Regions from separate parts of the Gordonia aquimaris genome, predicted to be linked through region 2. Evidence: predicted binding sites of a transcription regulator. Region 2 holds the regulator's gene; the other holds the start of a gene.
The links. Region 2 encodes HspR, which represses chaperone genes until heat shock. Its sites were predicted from a motif close to ANNTGAGTNNNNNNNACTCANNT; they were not measured.
Positions count from the first base shown of each region.

Region 1: the regulator HspR is predicted to act here: its motif matches at 7,660-7,682, upstream of clpB (ATP-dependent chaperone ClpB).

Region 1 covers NZ_JAPKFM010000031.1:32,889-44,901, reverse strand. Annotated here, with positions in the region: gene OSB52_RS21825 (nitroreductase family deazaflavin-dependent oxidoreductase) at 1-291, shown strand, start outside; gene OSB52_RS21820 (class I adenylate-forming enzyme family protein) at 357-1,895, shown strand; gene ygiD (4,5-DOPA-extradiol-dioxygenase) at 1,906-2,676, opposite strand; gene OSB52_RS21810 (MarR family winged helix-turn-helix transcriptional regulator) at 2,814-3,335, shown strand; gene OSB52_RS21805 (amino acid permease) at 3,348-4,904, opposite strand; gene OSB52_RS21800 (Lrp/AsnC family transcriptional regulator) at 5,194-5,628, opposite strand; gene OSB52_RS21795 (Glu/Leu/Phe/Val family dehydrogenase) at 5,740-6,801, shown strand; gene OSB52_RS21790 (enoyl-CoA hydratase) at 6,812-7,576, shown strand; gene clpB (ATP-dependent chaperone ClpB) at 7,754-10,306, shown strand; gene OSB52_RS21780 (dihydroxyacetone kinase family protein) at 10,583-12,013, opposite strand, start outside.
Region 2 covers NZ_JAPKFM010000023.1:5,596-17,608, reverse strand. Annotated here, with positions in the region: gene OSB52_RS18685 (intradiol ring-cleavage dioxygenase) at 1-608, shown strand, start outside; gene OSB52_RS18680 (DUF2339 domain-containing protein) at 752-2,899, shown strand; gene OSB52_RS18675 (serine/threonine-protein kinase) at 2,997-3,929, shown strand; gene OSB52_RS18670 (HNH endonuclease) at 4,223-5,470, shown strand; gene OSB52_RS18665 (amidohydrolase family protein) at 5,648-6,784, opposite strand; gene OSB52_RS18660 (FAD-binding oxidoreductase) at 6,924-8,075, shown strand; gene OSB52_RS18655 (hypothetical protein) at 8,090-9,187, opposite strand; gene OSB52_RS18650 (heat shock protein transcriptional repressor HspR) at 9,254-9,670, opposite strand; gene dnaJ (molecular chaperone DnaJ) at 9,667-10,869, opposite strand; gene grpE (nucleotide exchange factor GrpE) at 10,974-11,606, opposite strand; gene dnaK (molecular chaperone DnaK) at 11,603-12,013, opposite strand, start outside.

The sequences.
Region 1 (12,013 bases), on a different contig from region 2:
ACCCCGCTGATGTTCATGCCCGATGACGACGATGCGGCGCTGATGTACATCTTCGCGTCCAAGGCCGGTGCCCCCTCTCATCCCGCCTGGTATCACAACCTCACCGCGTCCGGAAGCGCCCGTGTGGAGGTGGGCACCGAGACCTTCGACGTCGCCGTCAATGAGGTCGTCGGCGACAACCGCGACCGTATCTACGCCGAACAGGCCAAGCGGTATCCGGGGTTCGCCGAGTACGAGGCCAAGACCGCAGGTGTCCGCACGATCCCGGTGCTGGCGTTGCGACGGGTTTGAGTACTCGCGCGCGTCGATGCGTCGAAGCGGGGGCGTCGGCGGCTGTCCCGGAGTACAAACGAAGAATGAGTGACAGCGCCGTCATCGAGATCGGTCGTGACCGGAATCCCTTCGGCGTCTCCGGCGTCGTCCGCGACGACGATGGCGTGCCCCGGTACACGGGTCTGCCGGCGACGCTGGTCGACGTTGTCCGCGAGCGTGCCCTGTCGGCTCCGAAGGACGAGGCCGTCGTCGAACTCGGTGGACGCCGCCTGACGTACGCCCAGTTGTGGGACGAGGCGTGCCGCGTGGCGGGCGGTTTGCGAGAGCAGGGCGTGACAAAGGGCGATCGAGTCGCACTACGGTACGCGGCGGGTGTGGACTGGGTGCTGGCCTTCTGGGGCACCGTGCTGGCCGGCGGTGTGGTGGTGGCGGTCAACACACGAATGGCCGACGCCGAAGTGCAATTCGTGCTCGACGATGCCGCGGTGCGGGTGGATCTCACCCCGGACACGCCGCTGCCTATCGGGGAGCCGTACGTCGCCGACGACCTCACGGCTCGCGACGTCGCAGCGTTCTTCTACACCTCGGGAACGACCGGCCGGCCGAAAGGGGTGCCCACCACCCACGAGGCGTTCATCACCAACGCCGAGAACATGATCCGGTGCTCTGGCATCTCCCGCGATCTGGGTTCGGATTACCGCACCCTGGTCTCGGTGCCGCTGTTTCATGTGACCGGCTGCAACTCGCAGCTGTTGGTGGCCGCTTATGTCGGCGGTACGTCGGTGATCATGCCGCAGCTCGACGTTGCGACCATGGCCGACGTCGTGGTGGTCGAGCGGATCGGCTACCTGATCACGGTTCCGGCGGTCTACGCATTGCTGTTGAGACATCCCGCCTTTGCCGGCGCGGACGTGTCCGGGGTGCGGGTCGTCGGCTACGGCGGGGCGCCGATCGCGCCCACGCTCGTCCAACAACTCCAGGCTGCCTTCCCGCGGGCGACGGTGATGAACGGCTACGGAATGACCGAGTCCGCGTCACTCATCACGGTGTTGCCCGACGCGGATGCCGTCGCCCACGCCGACTCGGTGGGCTACGCCGTACCGTCGGTGGACATCGGCATCGTGCCGATCGGCGACGACCGGAGTGTCGGCGAACTCGTGGTCCGCGGTGCCAACGTGACCGGCGGCTACTGGCAACGCCCGGATGCGGATGCGGACACCATCATCGGCGGGTGGTTACACACCGGGGACGTCGTTCGGGTCGACGATGCCGGTCGCGTGCACATCGTCGACCGGATCAAGGACATCATCAATCGTGGGGGCGAGAACGTGTCCAGTATCGAGGTGGAGGCGGTGCTGTTGTCGGCCCCCGGCGTGCTGGACGCCGCGGTGCTGCCGGTGCCCGACGACGTGATGGGCGAGAAGGTCGGTGCGGTGCTGGTGTCGGAGTCCGGGGAGCTCGACCTCGACGCCGTCCTCGACCATTGCCGGCGCAGCCTGGCCGACTTCAAGGTGCCGCAGTTTGCCGCCGTGTCGGGAGAAGCGTTGCCGCGTAACGCGGGTGGGAAGCTGCTCAAGCGCAGGATCCGGGACGAGGTGAGGTGGGGAAATCCGTTGCGGTGACGCGTACGTGTCAGTCCACCACATAGGACGTCATCGACAGCGACCCGTACGAGCAACCGTCAACGAGGACGGTTGTGGACGAGTCGTCGGAGGTGCCGGCCGCCAGGCCGGCGAGATACACCGAGGGTAGGAAGTGGTCGGGCGTGGGCACGGCCGCGGCATAGTCGTGGTGGCCGGCCAGTGTCGGGTAGTCGGCGGGGTTGGTGAGCATGACCTGACGTGCGGCATCGTCGAAGCGTTGTGCCCAGTCGTAGCCGGACTCCGGAACGGAGAAGTCGACGGCGCGCAGATTGTGCACGATGTTGCCGCTGCCGATGATCAACACACCCGATTCGCGCAGCGGGGCCAGTTGTGCGCCGAGATCGAAGTGGTAGTCGAGATCGCGTTCGCCGTTGATACTCAATTGGACGATCGGGATGTCGGCGTCGGGGAAGGCATGCGCGAGCACCGACCACGCGCCGTGATCGATACCCCAGCTGTCGGCATCGGTGCCCACCCAGGTGGGTTTGACGACGTCGGCGACCTCACCGGCGAGATCGGGCAATCCCGGTGCCGGATAGTCGAAATCGAACAGCTCGCGCGGAAATCCGTAGAAGTCGTGAATCGTGCGGGGCCGCGCCATGCCGGTGACCGCGGTGGCGTTGATGTACCAGTGGGCACTGATCATCAGGATGGCTCGCGGGCGGGGGACCGACCGGCCGAATTCTGCCCACGACTGGGTGAAGCGGTTGTGTTCGATCGCGTTCATGGGGCTGCCGTGCCCGAGGAACGCCATCGGCATCGTCGAGGGGGATGCAGCGGTCATTGTCGTTCCTTCGCAGTCGGTCGAGGAAGCGCATGCGAGTGTGCATGAATCTTCATGAATTCTGATCGTACGGCCATCTGTATGAAAGTTCAAGAACTTGCTACGCTGCGATCATGACGCTCACTCCGGACGAACAGCGGGCGTTTCGTGGGTTCCTGACGTTGTCGATGCTGCTCGACGATGCTCTCGATGTTCAGTTGCGGCGCGACAGCGGGCTGACCCACTCGCAGTACATGATCCTGTTCCGGCTGTCGGAGGCGCCAGAGAAGACCATCGGCATGCGGCGTCTGGTGGTCCTCGCGCACAGTGAGCAGAGTCGGTTGTCGCACGCCGTCACGGTGATGGAGGGTCGGGGGTGGGTGCGACGGGTCAAGTCGTCCGACGGCAGCGACCGTCGTGCCGTGTCGGTGATGCTCACCGAAGCCGGAATGGACCTGGTGCGTGCGGCTGCGCCGAGACACAGCACCGAGGCGCAGCGACTGATCTTCGATGCCCTGGACGCCGATGATCTCGCACACCTGAACTCGGTGATCGATCGTGTGTTGCCACACATGTCCGCACTCGGACTGGATCTGCCCTCGCCGCAGGAAGACCCGACCATGTGGGATGGTCGGGTCGACCCGCGTGCGGAATGAGCGAACAGGTGGTCAGTCGTCGGTCGACGCCTGGTCTGATCGTGCGCCGGTTGCGACATACTCGGGCCCAGTTGCGAATGTTGCGGGAGGGGCGGCCAGTCGCCGTCCCAGGACCGAATGGCGCCGACCGTAGATAAGGTAGACGACGACACCCAGCACCATCCATGCGACGAAGCGAATCCAGGTCTCCACGGACAGGTTGATCATCAGCCATCCGCACGCGATGATCGCGATCGCCGGGACGATCGGGCTACCGGGAACCCGGAAGCCGCGCTTCAGGTCGGGCCGCGTGCGTCGCAACACTATGACACCGGCGCAGACGAGGACGAAGGCGAACAGGGTGCCGATGTTGACCATCTGCTCGAGTGTCTCGATGGGGAACACCGCCGCGATCACCGCGACGATTCCGCCGACGAGCATCGTGATGCGAATCAGGTTGCCGGACTGGTTGGTTGTGCCCCACGACCGGGGGACGAGCCCGTCGCGGGACATCGCGAACAGCACCCGCGTCTGCCCCAGCATCATCACCATCACGACGGTGGTCAGGCCGGCCAGTGCGCCGACGTTGATCGCTGTCTGCGCCCAGGTCACCCCGTGGTACTCGAATGCGGTCGCCAGGGTGGCCGTACCATCGCCGACAAGTGGTCCGTCGGTACGCAGCTGTCGATAGCTCACCATGCCGGTGAGGACGACGGTGACGGCCACGTAGAGGACCGTGACGATGGCCAGCGAGCCCAGAATGCCCCGGGGAATGGACTTCTGCGGATTCTTGGTCTCCTCGGCGGTGGTCGCCACGACGTCGAACCCGATGAACGCGAAGAACAGCAGGCTGGCGGCGGCCAACAGGCCGTACCAGCCGTAGTCGCTGCCGTGGGAGCCACTGAGCAGCGAGAACAGCGTCTGCTGCAGACCGGCCCCGCTCTCGGTGTTCGCCTCCGCCGGTGGGACGAAGGGCCGGTAGTTGTCGGTGTTGATGAAGAAGGCGCCGACGATGATGACCAACAGCACCACCGCCACCTTGATGGCGGTGACGATCGCCGATACCCGCGACGACAGCTTGACGCCGAAGGCCAGCGTCAGCGTGATGGCACCAATGATCACCACCGCGCCCAGATCCATTCTGACACCGCCGATCTCGACCGTGGTCGCAGTACCGAGGAAGTCGGCCAGATACAGTGACCACCCCTTGGCCACCACCGAACTGGCCAGAGCGAACTCGAGGATCAGATCCCAGCCGATGATCCAGGCGATGAACTCGCCGAACGTGGCGTAAGAGAAGGTGTAGGCGCTGCCGGCGACCGGGACCGTCGAGGCGAACTCCGCGTAACACAAGGCCGCCAGGCCGCAGGCGACGGCGGCGAGGACGAAGGCCAGCGACACCGATGGTCCGGCGACGTCACCGGCCGTGCGGGCCGTGAGGGTGAAGATGCCGGCACCGATGACGACCGCGACACCGAAGGTCGTCAAATCCCGCGTGGTCAGGTCCTTGCGTAATCGACTGCGCGGCTCATCGGTTTCGGCGATCGACTGCTCGACCGACTTCGTCCGCCATATGCCGACTCCGGGCATGGTGTCTCCTCAATGCGAGTTGTGCTCGCGCAGTGTGCATCCGGCTGCCGGGAACTCCCGCTTGTGGCGGTCGGCCGGGGTGCGCGGGATCGGTGTCCGCGGGCTGCGCCCAGGCCTGTCAGGTGAGTGCCGGCAGTGCCCGCCATGCAAGCAGTGTGATGTGGCACACGCCAGATGAAGACGCGAAATCCGGGTCAGGACGCAAAGATCGTCGTATTGACCGGCTTCGTGTGGAAATTTCTTGCGCGCAGAGTCGTGACGACGCTCGCCGGGTGCCGTTGGTGCGTCGTCACCGATGCCACGAGCCGAGCACGATCATCGTCTTCGTCCCGGTCGCCTTGCCGCCCCGACGTAGATGGTTGATGACCTGCTGCAGGTGGCTGTGGTCGCGGGCGCGCACCTTCACCAGCATGTCGGGGTCGCCGGCGATCGTGTAGACGGCCTCCACCTCGGGTATCTCCGTCATCGCCTGCATCATCTCCTCGGGTTGCGACGTGCCCACGTAGCGCACCTCGGTGAAGGCGTGCACCGGCCAGCCGAGTGTCGTCTGGTCGATCGTGGCGGTGAATCCGGTGATCACCTGCTGGGCACGTAACCGATCGACTCGGCGCTTGGTCGCTGCGACGGACAGATTGACCCGGCCGGCCAGCTCCGAGAAGGTGGCGCGGCCGTCCTCGGACAGCAAGGCCAGCAGGGCCAGATCAACATCATCGAGATCGACCATGCGCAACAATTTATCGAAAGCGCTCTCCCGGTGATAAAGGTTTGCGTCACGCGGGTCAGTTCGCGCCAAGTCCTTGCGGCCGCATTTCGGTCGGTCATAGCGTCGGGCGCCATGACCACAACCTTCGCAGCATCCGACTTGACCGCCGAACTCCACCAACGCGATTTCGAACAGCTCGTCATCTGCCGAGATCCCGAGGTGGGACTGGAATCGGTTATCGCCGTACATGATACGACGCTTGGGCCATCGCTGGGCGGTGTGCGGATGCGTCGCTATCCGTCTCGGGCGGCCGCGGTGGCGGATGCGATGGATCTCGCCCAGGCGATGACCTACAAGGCCGCGCTCGCCGGAGTGCCGCTCGGCGGCGGCAAGAGTGTGATCAACGCCGATTCGCGCGTGGCCAACCGTGACGAGGTCTTGATCGCTCACGCCAAATATGTTGCGGCATTGAATGGTCGCTATATCCCGGCACTCGACATGGGCACGTCGGTGCGCGATCTGGAGCTGATCGGACGTCACGTCCCGGTGGTGTGCGCGCAGCGCGGCGACCCGTCCTACTTCACCGCGCGTGGCGTGGTGCGCAGCATCGAGGTCGCGCTGGAGGCCTGTGGTCGATCCGTCGCGGGCAGTCGCGTGGCGATCCAGGGGCTGGGGAATGTCGGTCTGCACGTCGCCCGGATGCTGTGTGCTGCCGAAGTGGAGGTGCTCGCCGCCGACATCGATCCGGTACGGGTGCACGACGCGGTCGACGAACTCGGGGTCACCGCCACGGATTTGGCCGACATTCTGTTTGCCGACGCCGATGTGCTGGCACCATGCGCCGCCGGCGGGGTCATCGACGAGCATGCGGTCCCCCGGTTGCGGGCTTCGGCACTCGTCGGTGCCGCCAACAACATGCTCACGACCCCGGCGCTCGCCCGCGATCTGCGCGAGCGTGGCATCGTGCACGTCCCCGACTTCGTCGCCAACGCCGGTGGGCTCATCGCGGTAGAAGCCGAACTCCGCGACGACGAGAGCGGCCTCGCCGACCGCGTCGATGCCATCGCGGACACGGCCCGCGACATGGTGAACCGTTCGGAGCGAAACGGTGTCGACGTGGTGAGCGCTGCGCTGTCGATGGCCACCGAGATCATCGAGGGCAATCGCAAGTATCGGCCGTGGTTCCGCGCGTAGTGTCACAGCGGTGACCGAACCGCTGCTGGTGGATGTGCGTGACGGTGCCGCACTGGTGACTCTCGATCGGCCGCAGGCGCGCAACGCGCTCAGCCCGGATCTGGCCGATGGCCTGAGCGCGGCACTGCGCCGACTCGACGCGGACGACGCCGTTCGGGCGATCGTGCTCACCGGTGCCGACCCGGCATTCTGCGCGGGACTCGACCTCAAGAGCCTGGCCGCCGACGGACCCGCCTACCTCGAGGCCATCCGCGAGTCGAACTGCATCCGGCTGGTTGGTGAGCTCGCCACACCCGTGGTGGGTGCGGTAAATGGTGCGGCATTCACCGGGGGTTTCGAGCTCGCGCTCGGCTGCGACTTCCTGGTCGCCAGTGATCGAGCGATCTTCGCCGACACCCATGCCCGCGTCGGGGTGCTGCCCGGTGGCGGGATGACCGTTCGGCTGCCGGACCGTGTCGGGCCAGGCTGGGCGCGGCGGATGTCGTTCACCGGGGAAGTGGTGGATGCGGCCCTGGCATTGCGCATCGGCCTGGTGACCGAGGTCGTCGCACACGAGGATCTGCTGGGTCGCGCATGGGACCTCGCACGGCGGATCGCTGATGCCGACGGTGAGATGATGCGGTCGGTCAAGCGGATCTACGACGCGGGCTGGGATGCGACAACCGGGGCGGCCCTCGATGTGGAAGGGGAGTTGGCAGCGGCGGCGGCGCCGGAGTGGTCGGCGCTGGAAGCGAATCGACAACAGGTCATGGCACGCAACCGGGCGCAGTTGTGAGTGTTGGGGCGGCCGCCTATCGCTCTCCGCAAGCGCCTACTCCTCGCGCCCGTGGACGTGTCCTGCGTCACCGATGAAGCTCAAGTTGAGTGAAATAGACTCAAGTTTGTTGGCGTTACACCTCTCGTATGGCTCATACTTGAGCCTGTTGGACTAAAGAGAGAAAGGTACACGCCCGTGGACAGCTTCAACCCGACCACCAAGACGCAGCAGGCCCTGAGCGCTGCTGTGCAGGCGGCGGCCTCTGCTGGTAATTCCGACGTGCGCCCGGCCCACATCCTGGTGGCCCTGCTCGATCAGTCCGACGGCATCGCCGCGCCGCTGCTCAAGGCGGTCGGGGTGGACCCGTCGACGGTTCGTTCGCAGGCTCAGGCACTGGTGAACCGAGCGCCGACGGTGTCCAGCGCGAGCGCGCAGCCGCAGCTCTCCCGCGAGTCGATCGCGGCAATCAGTGCAGCTCAGCAGCTCGCCGGTGAGCTCGACGACGAGTACGTGTCGACCGAGCACATCCTGGTCGGGCTGGCCACCGGAGACTCGGAGGTCGCCAAGCTGCTGGCCAACGCCGGCGCGACCCCGCAGACCCTGCGGGATGCGTTCGTCTCGGTGCGCGGTAGTGCCCGCGTGACCAGCGAGGACCCGGAGTCGACATATCAGGCGTTGGAGAAGTACTCCACCGACCTGACCGCGGCCGCCCGTGAGGGCAAACTCGACCCGGTCATCGGACGTGACACCGAGATCCGCCGCGTGGTGCAGGTACTGAGCCGCCGCACCAAGAACAATCCGGTGCTCATCGGTGAACCCGGCGTCGGCAAGACGGCCATCGTCGAGGGGCTGGCGCAGCGCATCATCGCCGGCGACGTCCCTGAATCGCTCCGCAACAAGACGGTCATTTCCCTGGACATGGGTTCGATGGTGGCCGGTGCCAAGTACCGCGGTGAGTTCGAGGAACGCCTCAAGGCGGTGCTCGACGAGATCAAGGGATCGGCCGGTCAGGTCATCACCTTCATCGACGAGCTGCACACCATCGTCGGCGCCGGTGCGACCGGCGACTCCGCGATGGACGCCGGAAACATGATCAAGCCGATGCTCGCCCGCGGCGAGCTGCGGTTGGTCGGCGCGACGACGTTGGAAGAGTATCGCCAGCACATCGAGAAGGACGCCGCGCTCGAACGCCGCTTCCAGCAGGTCTACGTCGGCGAGCCGTCGGTGGAGGACACCATCGGCATCCTGCGCGGACTCAAGGATCGTTACGAGGTGCACCACGGTGTGCGCATCACCGACTCCGCGCTGGTGTCGGCGGCGACGCTGTCCGATCGCTACATCACCTCGCGCTTCCTGCCGGACAAGGCCATCGACCTGGTCGACGAGGCCGCGTCGCGCCTGCGGATGGAGATCGATTCGCGTCCGGTCGAGATCGACGAGGTCGAGCGCATCGTGCGCCGGCTCGAGGTCGAGGAGGTCGCCCTGCAGAAGGAGACCGACGAGGCCTCGAAGGAGCGCCTGGAGAAGCTGCGCGGCGAACTCGCCGACCAGAAGGAGAAGCTCAACGAACTCTCGGCTCGCTGGCAGTCGGAGAAGACCGCCATCGATGCTGTGCGCGACGTCAAGGAGGAGCTGGAACGGCTTCGCGGAGAAGCAGATCGCGCCGAACGCGAAAGCGATCTCGGCCGTGCCGCCGAACTGCGCTACGGCCGGATCCCGGGCCTCGAGAAGGAACTGGCGGCGGCGCTGGAGAAGACCGGCACCGACCCCGGCCAGGACGTGATGCTGCAGGAGGAGGTCGGACCCGACGATGTGGCGCAGGTCGTGTCGTCGTGGACCGGAATCCCCGCCGGCCGCATGCTGGAAGGTGAGACCGCCAAACTGCTGCGCATGGAAGATGAACTCGGACAACGGGTCATCGGCCAGAAGGATGCCGTGCAGGCGGTCTCCGACGCGGTGCGGCGCGCCCGTGCCGGGGTGGCCGATCCGAACCGTCCGCTGGGCTCGTTCATGTTCCTCGGTCCCACCGGTGTCGGTAAGACCGAGCTGGCGAAGGCCCTGGCCGAGTTCCTGTTCGACGACGAACGCGCCATGGTCCGCATCGACATGAGCGAGTACGGAGAAAAGCACAGCGTCGCAAGGCTCGTCGGTGCCCCTCCCGGCTACGTCGGGTATGAGGCCGGCGGTCAGCTGACCGAGGCGGTGCGGCGTCGGCCGTACACGGTGGTGCTGTTCGACGAGATCGAGAAGGCCCACCCGGACGTGTTCGATGTGCTGCTGCAGGTGCTCGACGAGGGTCGCCTCACCGACGGTCAGGGTCGCACGGTGGACTTCCGCAACACCATCCTCATCCTCACGTCCAACCTGGGCGCGGGTGGCGACAAGGACCAGGTGATGATGGCCGTGCGCAGTCGGTTCAAGCCGGAGTTCATCAACCGTCTCGACGATGTGATCGTCTTCGACGCGCTGAGCCCGGAGGAGCTGGTGTCCATCGTCGACATCCAGCTCGCCCAGCTGGGTAAGCGCCTGGCGCAGCGTCGCCTGGAGCTGTCGGTCACCCCGAAGGCCAAGGAGTGGCTGGCCGAGCGTGGCTTCGATCCGCTCTACGGTGCCCGTCCGCTACGGCGGCTGGTGCAGCAGGCGATCGGCGATCAGCTGGCAAAGGCGTTGCTGGCCGGTGACATTCACGACGGCGACGTGGTGCCGGTGAATGTGGGTGCCGACGGCGAGTCGTTGGTGCTCGGCTGAACTGACTGAAATCGGCTCTCTGCGGTCGGTCCGAGGGGATATCCCCTCGGAGCCGATCGAGGGGGCCGATTTCAGTCATGGGCGAATTCGTGCGTTACGGGTTTCGATACGCGCCGGGCTCGCAAGCTCGCTCGGCGCTACTCAATCCGCGGGGCAGGGTCGAGCCGCTGCGAATCTCGCGGGGTGGGGTCGGGCCGCTGCGAAACTCGGGGGAGCCGCCCCCAGTCGGTGGTCGAGTAGCCGCGAGCGCCCGCGAGTGACGTATCGAGACCGGCCTCAGCTACCGATCTCGGCCGCGGCCCGATACAACCACGAGACGACCAGCGCGCCCGGATCGACCACGCCGCGGGCATTCTCGCCCACATAGCTGGCCCGTCCCTTGGCGGCGGTGGTGTCGCGGGTGGATTCGGCACCGTCCTCGGCTGCCTGCGCGACCTCATCGAGCGCCGCGCCCCCGGCCAACGCGTCGGCTGCCGGGGCCAACGCGTCGACCATGGTGTTGTCGCCGACCTCCGCGCCACCGAGGTCCTTGATCTCGGCGAGCGCTGCGCCCGTGCCGTCGCGCAGGGCCACCGCGAAGTCATCGGATTCCGCGAACGCGCCTGCGAGCTGACGGAACAGCACCCCGAACACCGCACCCGAGGTACCACCGGCGCGCACCAGGAACGAGGTGCTGATCGCCGTCAACACCTCGGCATCCGTCCCGCGAAGCGGCGCCTCGAAATGGCCGAGGGCCGCCTGCATGTTGGTGCCGAAGTCACCGTCGCCGGCCTGCTGGTCCAGCGCGGTCAGGTCGTCGATCGAATCGAGCACCCGAGAAACGAAGCGTGTCAACCACACCGACTCGTCGCCGTCGGATGCGGCGTCGTCGGGTTCGGCGAACTCGACGACGCTCACCTCCGCCGGACCGCGGCCGGTCCGGGCGGGCCACGCCGGCGCCTCGGTGTCGGCGTCGAACAGGTCCAGGATCTCGTCGTCGTGACGGACGAGGGTGATCGAGAAGCCGGTCATGTCCAGTGCGGTGACATAGGTGCCGACCATCGAGCGATAGACCGTGACGCCGCGCTGCGACAGATCGGCGACCACCTCCCCGAACACCAGCGACAGCTCGAGCGGATGAGCTGAGCCCAGGCCGTTCACCAGGCAGATCACCCGCTCGCCGTTATAGAGCCCCAGTGATTCCACGATGCGATCGAGCATGCGGTGAACCAACTCCCGTGCCCCGACCTGCTGGGTCCGCGCCTCGCCGGCCTCACCGTGGATGCCGACACCGAACTCCATCTGGCCCGGTTCGAGGTCGAAGGTCGCCGACTGCGCTCCGGGGATGGTGCACGCGCGGTAGGCAACCGCGAAGCTGCGGGCGTTGTCGGCGGTCCGGCGACCGAGTTCGGCGACTGTTGCGAGATCGTCCCCGCGGGCGGCCGCTGCGCCACAGATCTTTTCGACGACGATGGTCGCCCCGGTCCCGCGGCGACCGGGACCGGACTCGGACTCGGTCGCGGCGTCGTCGTCGACGAGGACGTGATCGGTGGCGACTTCCTCGCGGAGCAGGTGACGGGCGATCCGGAAGTTCATCACGTCGCCGGTGTAGTTCTTCACCACGTGCAACACGCCCTGCCCGCGGTCGGCCCATCGGGTGGCGCCGACGATCTGCAGTGCGTTCGGTGATGTGAACACCAGGCCTGGGCAGGCGGCGTCGAGCAGGCC
Region 2 (12,013 bases):
CCGAGGGTGTGCCGGCCACGCTGACCATCACCCTGCAGGACTTGGTCGACGACTGTTCGCCGGGCGAGGGTATGGCCGTCTACGTGTGGCACTGTGACCGCGAAGGCAACTACTCCCTCTACAGCGACGCCGCTGCCGACGAGAACTACCTGCGCGGCGTGCAGGTCGCCGACCCCGATGGCGTCGTTCGGTTCACCACGATCTTCCCGGCCTGCTACGCGGGCCGGTGGCCGCACATCCACTTCGAGGTCTTCGACTCCCTGGAGCAGGCCGTCGCCGGCTCCGACGCCCGACTGACCTCACAGATCGCGCTGCCCGAAGACGCCTGCACCGAGGTGTTCGAATACGACAGCGGCTACGCCCGGAGCATCTCCAACATGTCCAATGTGACGCTGGCTTCCGACAACGTGTTCGGCGACGGATGGGACGCCGAACTCGCGACCGTCGCCGGGTCCCCCGCCGACGGCATGGACATCTCGATCACCCTCGGCGTGGCGGCAAAGGAAGACAATCAGCAGAGTATGGGTGCGCCTCCGTCGGGTGGACCGGGCGGTCCGGGTATGCCACCAGGTGGATCGGGCGGGCCCCCGCCACGGCAACAGGGGTGATCCGGCCGGCGGGTCGTCGGGCGTCCGAATGACGTCGATGGCCACCGCCGCACCGCCAAAAGCCCAGCAGAACGCAGGTTTACCCGCTCGGACCGAGTAGCTCTACTCATGTGCCACGGAGCGTCGCCGACGACTCTTGAGCCATGAACCAGACCCCGGTGAACCAGACCACCGCCCACTTGCTGACCAGGATCTCCGGCGAGTTCGCAGACATGTCTCGGCAGATGCACCGCATGTCCGACGACTTCGCCGAACTGCGAGCCGTCCTCGTCGAACCGACGACACAGACAGCGTCGCAGCCGTCGCCGACGATGCAGTCCCCGCCGCCGGGTCGGCAGGTGCCGCCGACGACCGGACCGATGGTGCCGACACCGCCGATGGGCATGGTGGACGCGACGTCCACGCCCCCAGGAGCGCCGGCGACGTGGATGCCGGCGCCGCCGATACCCGGCCAGGCCATGCCCAACCCAGCTGCACACAACCAGGCCGCACCCAACCCAGCGGCACCCAACCCCAGGCACAACCCGGCGATGGCCACCCGGGTGATGCCGCCGAACCCCACCCACCTGCCCGCCGGCTACTCGCCGCCGCCTCCGGCTGCACCACCACCATGGCCGCCGAGCCCACAGCGGTCGACCCGTCCGGCACTGAGCGACCGCATCGCGACGGCCTTCCGCAAGGGCACGGTGGCGAGTGTGCTGGCGGCCGCCGGCGTGGGTGTCACCCTCATCGGCATCGTGCTGCTGTTGGTGCTGGCCGCCCAGGCCGGCATCCTGCGGCCGGAAGTTCGGGTGGCCGGCGGCGCCGTCTTCGCGATAGCGCTGGTGGTGGCGTCGACGTGGTGGCATCGTCGGCCCGCCGGACACACCGGCGCCGTAGCGCTCGCCGCGACCGGTGTGGCGGCCGGCTATCTGGATGTGCTGGCGGCAACCCGGTTCTATGAGTGGCTGAGCGTGCCGGCCGCGCTGAGCGCGGCAGCTGTGATCGCCGGAGCCGGGCTGGCGCTCAGCCGCATGTGGAACAGCCAAGCCCTCGGAGTACTGGTGGTTGTCCCGGTGGCCGTGTTGGCCCCGGCTCTCACCCAGGGCGTCGACATCGTGCTCGTGGCGTTCATGCTCGTGCTGGCAGCAGCGTCCGGTTGGGTCCAACTCGGTCGCGACTGGACCTGGCTGTACCTCGTCCGGATGGCGGCGCCGACGTTGCCGTTGGTGTTGATCGCCGTCCTCGCAGGCGTGGGGGTCGGACCCGACACGACGATGTGGACCTACGCCCTGGCTGCTGGGCTCACCGTGGTGATCGGTCTGGGCAGCGCCCTCGTCGCGCTCCCGAGTTCGTCGCAGCCGGCGCTGCTCGCGGCCATCACCGCAGCCACGTCCGCGCCGGTCCTGTTGTCTGGCGCCCTGGTCGACGACCTGTCCGCGGCCTCGCTGATCGCCACCGGTGCCGCAGCGCTACTCCTGCTGGTGGTCAGTGGCCCGCGAATTCCGGGTGTCACCACGACGGTCCGCGAGATCTGGGCGATGACGGTGGCGCTGCAGACGCTGGTCGCGGTCGCCACCGCGTTCAACGGCGGCATCGACGTCGCGGCGATCCTCGGGTTCGGCACGGTCGTCGCGATGACCGCGCGGCACAGCACGTCGATGGCGCGCATCATGCGCGGCATCGCCACCACTTTCGTGACGATCGGCGGCATCGGCACCCTCTCGACGGCCCCGCCCGCCGACCTCGCCGTCGCCCGCGTCATCGATCCGGCGATCGCGGCAACGACGCTGGTTCAGTGTGTGCTCTTGGTCGGTGCAGTCTGGATACTCGCCGGCATGTGGATCAAGGCTAGCCGAACCCGGCAACGGAGCGACCGGTCGGCCGAACAGTTGTGGGGACTGACGCTGGCAGTGGTGGCGTTGTATGCAGTCACCGAATTCACCGTCACCGCCGGGGTGCTGGTCGCGGGTGCCGAGGAGGGCTTCTTCGCCGGCCATCTGATGGCCACCATCACATGGATGATCGCCGGCGGCGCAACGCTCGCCCACGCCAGCCGGTTGCCGTCGGCGGCCCGCACCCCGCTGCTGGCCGGCGGCCTGGCCGTGGTCGCCGCGGCGCTCGCGAAGTTGTTCCTGTTCGACCTCGCCACCCTCGACGGCATGTTCCGCGTGCTGGCGTTCATCGTCACCGGACTGCTGCTACTGGCCATGGGTGCGTGGTTCGCGCGGAGTCTGTCCGACGATGCCGACACATCAATTCCGCATCCGGGCCCCGCGACGAGCTCGCCGGGGCAGAATAGGTCGACGTGACCGACGACGCCACCGAGCCCGATGGAAGGCGACGGTGCAGGTCGTGACCACTTCGAGCCGCCGCGCCGATCGGACCGGGCCCGACTACGCTGACGTTGTGTACGGGGCGGGCGACGAGGTGGCGGGATACGTCATCGACAGCTTTCTGGGCAGCGGCAGCAGCGCCGAGGTCTACCGGGCTCGCCACATCGGCGAGCCCGGATCGGTCGCGCTCAAGGTGCTACACACCCGGCCCAGCGACCGGCAACGCGTGCGGGAGCGTTTCGAGCGAGAGTTCACCATTGCGTCGTTGCTCGACCACCCGAACATCGTCGACATGTACGCCCGTGGTGAGATTGACCCCACCGAGGTGTCGGACGAGACCCGGACGCGCGCAACGATTCTGTGGATGGCGATGGAGTACATCGATGGTCGGCCGGCGAACGACCTGGTCGGACCACATCCCACCGAAGACGACGTCGAGACCATCGTCGCGATCGCAACCCAGATCGGAGCTGCACTCGACTACGCGCACGCGGCAGAGGTGCTGCATCGGGACGTGAAACCCGCCAACATCATGGTCGCAACGGGGTCCGAACGACCGCGGGCGGTGCTCACCGACTTCGGTATCGCACAGTTGCTCGACGACGCCCGCCCACTCGCCCGCAACGGCCGCGTCCAAGGTTCTATCGCCTATGCGGCACCGGAACTGCTGACCGCCCAACGACTCTCCGCCGCCACGGACCAATACGCCTTTGCCGCAGGGCTGTTCGAACTGTTCACCGGCGAACCCCCGTTTCCCCGCGCGACCGCGTTCGCGATCACCTATGCCCATCTGCATGATCCGGTGCCGCGGTTGACCAAGGCGCAACCCTGGCTGCCATCGTCATTGAATTCGGTGTTCGCGAAAGCCCTGGCGAAGAATCCAGCCGACCGCTACGAGACATGTGCCGAGTTCACCGACATCATTCGCCGTGCGTTGCAGGATGTTCCGGTTCCCACACCATCTCGCCGACGGTGGTGGCCATGGGCGCGTCAACCCGCCGGCTGAGCCGCGGTTCACGCTTGCGCCCTCGCCGGTGAAGCGGTGACAAGCGAGTTTACGAACAGGCCCCGTCGCCGGTTGAGTAGCGGCGCGCCGCCCCATGCTCCGCCACTCCCCGTCGCCGGTTGAGTAGCGGCGTGCGAGCCTGCGAGCCCGCCGCGCCTATCGCTGGTTGAGTAGCGGCGCGCGAGCTTGCGAGCCCGCCGCGTATCGAAACCACGCCCACCCGCACAAAAATCTTCTGCACTATTTTCAAGAATTTCCTTGACATCGAACTGGTGTTCGACCATAGTGGAGTCATGGGAGCTTCGGGGGATCTCACCACCATCACTGATTCTGTTCGTGACCTGCACTTGGGCGACGATATGTCGGGGCGTGCAGCGTTCGATGCGATGACCGCTCTGGTCACATTGCGCAATCTGATCGACCATCACGCCGCGACGGTGGTCGGCCATCTGGACCGCCTCGGTGTGGCCCGCGACCACGGCCGCAAACTCAGCGAGTTGTTGATCGTGATGGGGCTCGCGCCGGCGGTGGCGACCCGTCTGATCCGCATCGCGACCGCCCGCGAGAAACTGCCGACCCTGGCCGCGCACGCCGCCGATGGGGCGATCTCCGCCGAGCATGTCGACGCGGTGGGTAAAGGGGTCGATCATGTCGGGAAAAGATCGGCGGAACCGCTCGACGATGTGGCGCGTCTAAACATCGTGACCGAACTTCTCGCCCAATTCTTTTCCGGCGCCACCCCCGCCGACATCGGCAAACGTGCCCGTCGTCTGGGCAACCAGGTGGCCGCCGACACCGGTGGGCTACCCGCCTCCGAAGACCGTAACCTCAATGCGCTCACCCACGATGTCGATGGTGACGGACGGCTGCAGGTGCGCGCCGACCTCAACACCGAGGTCGGCGAAAAATTCTCGGCTGCGATGGAAGAGTTGGCGGCACCGCGTCCCGAACCCGACGGGTCGCCTGATGCCCGCGGCCCGGAGCGCCGCCACGCCGACGCCCTCGAAGCGTTGCTCGATATCGCTGCCCGTAGTGGTGATGTGGCGTCCGCGCCGCGTCACCAACTGCTGGTGTCGGTGCCCGCTGATACTCCTGATTTGGCCGAGTTGCCGTTCCTGGGGTCGATCACCGAAGCCATGCTGCGCACGTTGACCTGTGACACCACCGCGACCGTCGCGATCGTCGATGGTGAGGCGGTGCCGATGGAGATGAGTAAAGACAAACGCCTGTTCCCAGCCCATCTCCGTAAAGCGTTGCACAAACGCGACGAGTGTTGCATCAAATGCGGCGTGGCGGCCTCCCGCTGCCAAGGCCATCACATCGTCCATTGGGCTGATGGTGGAATCACGGTGTTGGACAACGGCTGTCTGCTGTGCCCATCCTGTCATGCCGACATCCACCACAACGGGTGGGAAGTGATCATGGGCCACGACCGACATCCCTGGCTCCTCCCACCCGTCACCGTCGACCCGACACGTCGGCCGATACCGGCCTACAACCGACGCACGATGAACCTCGACAACCTACCCGCCGCAGCCTGAGCGGCCACAGTCTTACCACGCACCCGACCCCGGTCGGGACCGCAACCGTCCCTTGAAAACTCCATAGAGTCAACCAACGGCACCACAGTGGTGTCGCGTACCCGACGGCCACATCGGTTGCACAACAACCCTCGTGGTGCGCGGTACGCGACCCCACACGCCGGCCAGGACATTCGCTCAGCCGGGTGTCTCGATCTTATAGACGCGTAAAGCATTGTCTCGGAATACTTTACTCAGTGCGTAGTCGCCGCCGAGCGGCGCGATCAGATCGACCAGTGCGCCGACGATCATGTCGAACGATACGTTGGGCTTGTCGATGGGGAAATTGGAGCCGAACATCACGCGGTCGGCACCGAAATGGGTGAACACATGGTCGACCAGCGGGCCGACCATCTCGGTCAGTGTCGCCCGGCTGCCGACATTGCCCCACCGCTCCCGTCCGTAGCCCAGAACCGGCAGCCCGAGTCCGGACAGCTTCACCATCACGTTCGGGTAGGCCGCCAGGGTGACCATTCGTTCGCGCCACAACCGCATGATGTCTGCGCGCGCACCCGCAGTGGCACCGGTTCGCGCGCCGACGGGTCCGAACACCCCGACCGGCGCCCCGACGTGGTCGACGACGATGGTGACCTCGGGATACTCCCGCGCCAGAGTCACCACGTCGTAGAGCTGATGAGAGTAGACGAACGCGTCGAACACCAGGCGTCGGTCGGCAACCTCGGCGAAGCCCTTCAAGAACGACGGGGAGGACAAGATGCCATCAGCATCGGCCCCATTGCGGATCTTGGGGTCTGGGTGGCGGGTGGTGATCCACCGAATGCCACGAAGTCGGTCGGTCAAGGCGGCATGTTCGTCGATGAGTTCGGCGAAACGCTCGGCCCGCGGGTCGGCGTGGGCAACGATCGCACCCAGTTGAGGCAACGAATCCGCACCGAACGGCAGGGTCGTCACGTACCGCGTCTCCTCGACGGCCGACCTCCCCGCGGGAGTGTCGACGCGGCCGGCGGTCTCGTCGCCGCGCCAGTGCGACTCCATATGCACCACGGTGTCCACCCGCACACCGGCGGTCTTGAAGACCGGGGAGGTGTCGGCCAGGTACTGCATAGGCTCGTACACGCGCGCGACGGTGCTCGGGGTGAGAACGTACTCCCGGTCGGCCTGCGACACCACCATCGGGAAAACCCGGTCGCCGAATGCGGGCACGAACCGATACAGCCGCGAGAGCCGATTCGCCGCCCACGGCGTGCTCCGCGGATTCCACTGGTGCAGATGAGCGTCGACAATTCCCCTGACAACACCATCGAGCGAGCTCACGTACCCGAGGTTGCCACAGTCGTCGCGAACCCGACATCGATTGATCGATCGCAAGTCGCCGTCGATGGACCGCTAGGCTCTCTGGGGCGGGCATCGATCCCGCCGACCATGCGACACGCTCAGGGGAGGTGACCGGCCCGTGGCCAATCATTCGCGACACGTCCTCCACCAGCTCCGCGAGCTGATCAACCGCGACCCCGACCGGTTCTCGGCCAACATCTACACGCGCATGTTCGCCATCGATCCCGATCTTCGCGAACTGTTCCCGGCGGTCATGTCCGGTCAGCGCGATGCGTTCTTCCGGGTCATCGACCACGTCCTCGACGTGATTCCGCAGGCAGATGGCCACCCCGAGCTCGTGGAGTTCCTCGCCCAACTCGGCCGTGATCACCGCAAATTCGGAGTCCGCCCCGAGCACTACGGTGTCATTTATCGGGCACTGATCGCCGAGTTCGCATCGCTGCTGGGTGACTACTGGGATGACGAAACCGCCCAGACGGTAACTCAGGCGATGATGCTGACGACCGGCGTGATGCGCGGCGCCGCCGAGACAGCGCCGTTCCCGGCGCTCTGGTCGGCGGAGGTGGTGGAGAAGTTCCGCATCACCCGCGACCTCGCGGTGGTGCGGCTGCTGTCCAAGGCACCTCTACGGTTCGCCCCCGGCCAGTACCTCGAGGTGCAGATTCCGCAGCGCCCGAAAGCGTGGCGAAGTCTGTCGCCGGCGATCCCGCCCAACCCGCGCGGTGAGCTGGAGTTTCACGTGCGGGGCGTGCAAGGCGGCACTGTGAGCTGCGCCATCGTCGGCGAGACGCGGGTCGGCGACGTCTGGCATTTCGCACAAGGGCACGGCACCCTGCACATCGAACCGGACCGCCCGGTGGTGATGGTGGCCGGCGGATCCGGCCTGGCGCCGCTGCGGGCGCTGCTCATCGAAATGTCCAAGCGCGCCGATACTCCGCCTACCCACATCTTCTACGGCATGCGCTATCCGGGCGAACTCTACGACCTCGTCGTATTGCGTCGAATTGCGGCGACCAACCCTTGGCTGCGCATCACCGCGGTTTCCGAAGAGACCACCGATCCGTGGTGGATCACCGCGGTGGCCACCCCCGAAGCGCTGGGCATCGAGCACCACATCGGCACCCTCGCCGATGTCGCCGCAGCCGCCGGCCCGTGGGACGAGCATCAGGTGCTCATCGCCGGGTCGGCGAAGATGATCGAGGCGACTCGCCGGCGAATGCTCATCGCAGGTGCCCGGGCGAGCCTCATCCAGCACGACCCCGTGGTCTGACGAAAGACTCGGACCTACGGGCCGGGAGTCTGACCGGCGACGGACACGGTGGTCGTCTCGGTGACCGTCTCAGTCGGCTGCTCGGTGACCGTCTCGGTCTCCGTCGACGTCTCCGTCTCGGTTTCGGTCTCCGTCGTGGTGCTCGCGGCATCGCGCGATTCGGTCACCGTTGTGGTGGCGACGCGGGTGCGGACCTCGGTGACCGGCGCAGCGGTGCGGGTCACCGTCGACGCTTCTGCGGTCTCGGTGACCGTCGTAGTTGGTGTCGGCTCCTCTTCGGTGGCGTCCACACCGGCGAACACCGCGGACGCCGCAATCGCACCGAGGGCCAGTGCCGCCGCCATCGCCGCGCCGATGAGCCACCAGCGACGCGTCGACGGGGTACGCACAACCGCCCCCGGCCGCAGCGCCAACACCGCCGCGCCGACCGCCGCCGCGAGCGCCGGTTGATCAACGACAGTGACCGGTCGCGCCAGCGCATACTCGAGAGCCGCCGACGTTCCGGCCACCTCGGCGCCGGGGCCGGTGAGTACCACCGACGTGACGGCAGACCCTCCAGGTGCCGCCATCACCGCGTCGGCGACAGCGCCCGCATGGGCGGGATCGGTGACCGGGCCGGGCGACCCGTAGGCGAACTCGGCCGTTCCCAGGACCTCGCCGGTTGCCGAATCGAGGTTGACGACCGACGAACCCGGCGACGGGACGGCGTCACGATCCAGATCAATCGCAGCGACGATCCCGGTACCGGATGCGGCAGTCCGGGCCACCTCGGCCAACGCCGCCGGCATGTCGGTGACGGCCACCTTGTCGTACCAGGCCGGCCGCGACGTACCCGGCGCCAGATTGGCCTGCAGGTAGCTCTGGGTGGCGGGTCGGGCGCAGGCGACACCGATGCGATTGATCTCATACGGCACCGAGTCGACGAGTTCGTGGATGGCGTTCTCGGCGCTCTGCGCCGACGGATCCGGAAGGTCGACCAGGTTGCTGGCGATGATGTCGCCGTCGGCACCTCGCACCACGGAGGCGACTCGATCCTCGACCACGGAGATCCCGAGGACCGATCCGTCCGAGCTCGAACCGCCCCCGTACTGGGCGCTTCTGGTCTCGGCCATGTCCTCGTCCTGTCTACAACGACGCTTTTGTCCCGAGTCAGGGTAACGGGTGGGCCGAGGTACCGATCAGTCGGTCTTGCGCTTGCGACGCGGCTGCCACACCACCAGTGCGCTGGTGCGCGGCACCGGAACCAGCTCCCCGCCCCTACGAGCCGACCCGCTGTCGACTTCGGATTGCAGCTCGCGGATGCGCTGCTGCAGGGCGTCGACCTGGTTCTCCAAATCGATGATGCGTTTGATGCCGGCGAGGTTGACGCCCTCCTCCTGCGACAGGCGCTGGATCTCGCGCAGCACCTCGACGTCGCGTGCGGAGTACCGCCGACCACCGCCGGTGGTGCGCTGCGGCGTGACCAGCCCGAGCCGGTCGTAGGTCCGCAGCGTCTGGGCGTGCATGCCGGCCAGTTCCGCCGCGACCGAGATCATGAAGGTCGCGGCGGCTTCTCCGTCGAACTTGTTGCGGTCGTGGTTACCGGCCACCATCATCGCCCCCAACCGGCGCGTGGATCGAAACCGGCGGCCTTCTCCGCGGCGGCGTAACGACGCATGGCCTCGACTGCGTCGTCGTCGAGCTTCGGCGGCACGGCAACCTTCACCGTCACCAGCAGGTCACCCGCCCCACCCGAACGTTTCGGCACACCTCGTCCGCGCACGCGCAGGGTGCGCCCGTCGGTGGTGTTGGCGGGGATCTTCACTCCCACACTGCCGTCGAGTGTGGGCACCGACACGGTGGCGCCGAGGACCAGTTCGGAGATGCTGACCGGCAACTGCACCTTCAGGTCGTTACCGCTGCGGGTGAACACCTTGTCTGCGGTCACATGGACCACCACGTAGAGGTCACCCGAGGGAGCACCACGGCGACCGGCCTCGCCTTGGCCGGCCAGCCGGATGCGTTGGCCGTCCTCGACACCGGCCGGGATACGCACATTGATGGTGCGTGCGCGTACCTTCACGCCGCTGCCCTCGCAGTCGGTGCACGGATCGTCGATCCGTGACCCGGTGCCCTGGCAGTCCTGGCACGGTTCGCTGAACCCGAACGCGCCCTGGTTGCGGCTGACGAATCCGGACCCGTTGCAGTTCGGGCAGACGCGCGGACTGGTACCCGGTTTGGCACCACTGCCGTGGCAGGTGGTGCACGGCGCCGGGCTGGTCACCCGAAGCGGTACGGTCGTGCCGGTCGCGGCATCCTTGAACGTCAGGGTCGTCTCGGTCTCGAGGTCGTTGCCTCGCTTGGGCCGCGTCGCCGTGGAGGTTCGCGGACCGCGATTGAACAGCCCGTCGAATAGGTCGCCGAAACCGCCCGCCGACTCGCCGCCGGCGCCACCACCACCGCCGAACAGGTCACCGATGTTGAAGTCGGCCCCCGGCGTCGTCGTGTAGTGCGTTCCACCGCCTCCCGAGAAACCGCCGGGAAAGCCATTGCCCCCGCCACGGAATCGCCCACCGGCGAACATCGCGCGGGTCTCGTCGTATTCTTTGCGCTTCTCTGGATCGGCCAGCACGCTGTGTGCTTCGGACACCCGCTTGAAGCGTTCTTCGGCCGCGGTGTCGCCCGGGTTCGCGTCCGGATGGAGTTCGCGGGCGAGCTTCCGGTAGGCCTTCTTGATCTCTTCAGCCGAAGCGTCAGAAGCAACGCCCAGGTCCTTGTAGAAGTCGTGTTCCAACCACTCCCGTTGTGGAGCCACCAGACGTCACCTCCTTCGATATCTCAGTTGTCTGGATGAAGTTGTGTGGAGCGGGCCACGAAGGATTGCCGTGCACAACCCTTCGTGGCCCGTCGTCGGTGCGCTTATTGTGCACCAGTCTGTTCGGCCGCATCGCTTCCTACGTCCGACGGATCGGTGACCGTGACCATCGCGTGACGGATCACCTTCTCGCCGAGCCGGTAGCCGGTGCGATAGACGGCGCCGATGACGGGTTCGGCCCCATCACCGTCGTGCTGGACGGCCTCGTGCAGTTCCGGGTCGAACACATCGCCCGGCGCACCGAACGTGGTGAGGCCCTCGGCCGACAGCTCGGCGACGAGTTTGTCGGCCACGCTGCGTAGCGGCCCCTCGTCGAGGTCACCGTGCTGGCGGGCACGATCGAGATCGTCGAGCACCGGCAGCAGTTTGTCGATGAGCAGCTGCTTGCCGTAGAGGACCGAGCCCTGCTTCTCTTCTGCGGCACGCCGCCGGAAGTTGGCGAACTGGGCACGCTCCCGTTGCAGATCTGCCGTCAGCTCGGCGACGCGCTCGTCGGCGAGATCACTCACCTCCGGCTCGCCGTCGGCCCGCGGATCGGCGACGGGTTCGGCCTCCGCAGGGCCGGGCCCGGCGGCCGGCTCCTCGCGCACCTCGCCCGTCTCCGGGTCGATGCGACGACGATCGGTCACCGTGACCGGTTCCTGCTCCTGGACGCCTTCCGGCTCACCTGCGGTCACTTGTTGTCTCCGGAGGAGGACGGTTCGTCGACGACCTCGGCGTCCACGACATCGTCGCCACCGGCGTTGTCACCCTGCGGCGCCTCACCGTTGGGCGACTCGGCGGCCGACGCGGCGTAGATCGCCTGACCCATCTCCTGGGACTCGGTCGAGAGCTTCTCCACCGCGGACTTGATGGCCGCGATGTCGGTGCCCTTCAACGCCTCCTGCGCTTCGGAGATGGCCGCGTTGACCTTGTCCTTCACCTCGCCGGGAACCTTGTCCTCGTTGTCTTTGAGGAACTTCTCGGTCTGGTGCACCAGCGACTCGGCCTGGTTGCGGGTCTCTGCCTCTTCACGACGCTGACGGTCCTCGTCGGCGTGTGCCTCGGCGTCCTTGATCATCCGGTCGATCTCGTCCTTGCTCAG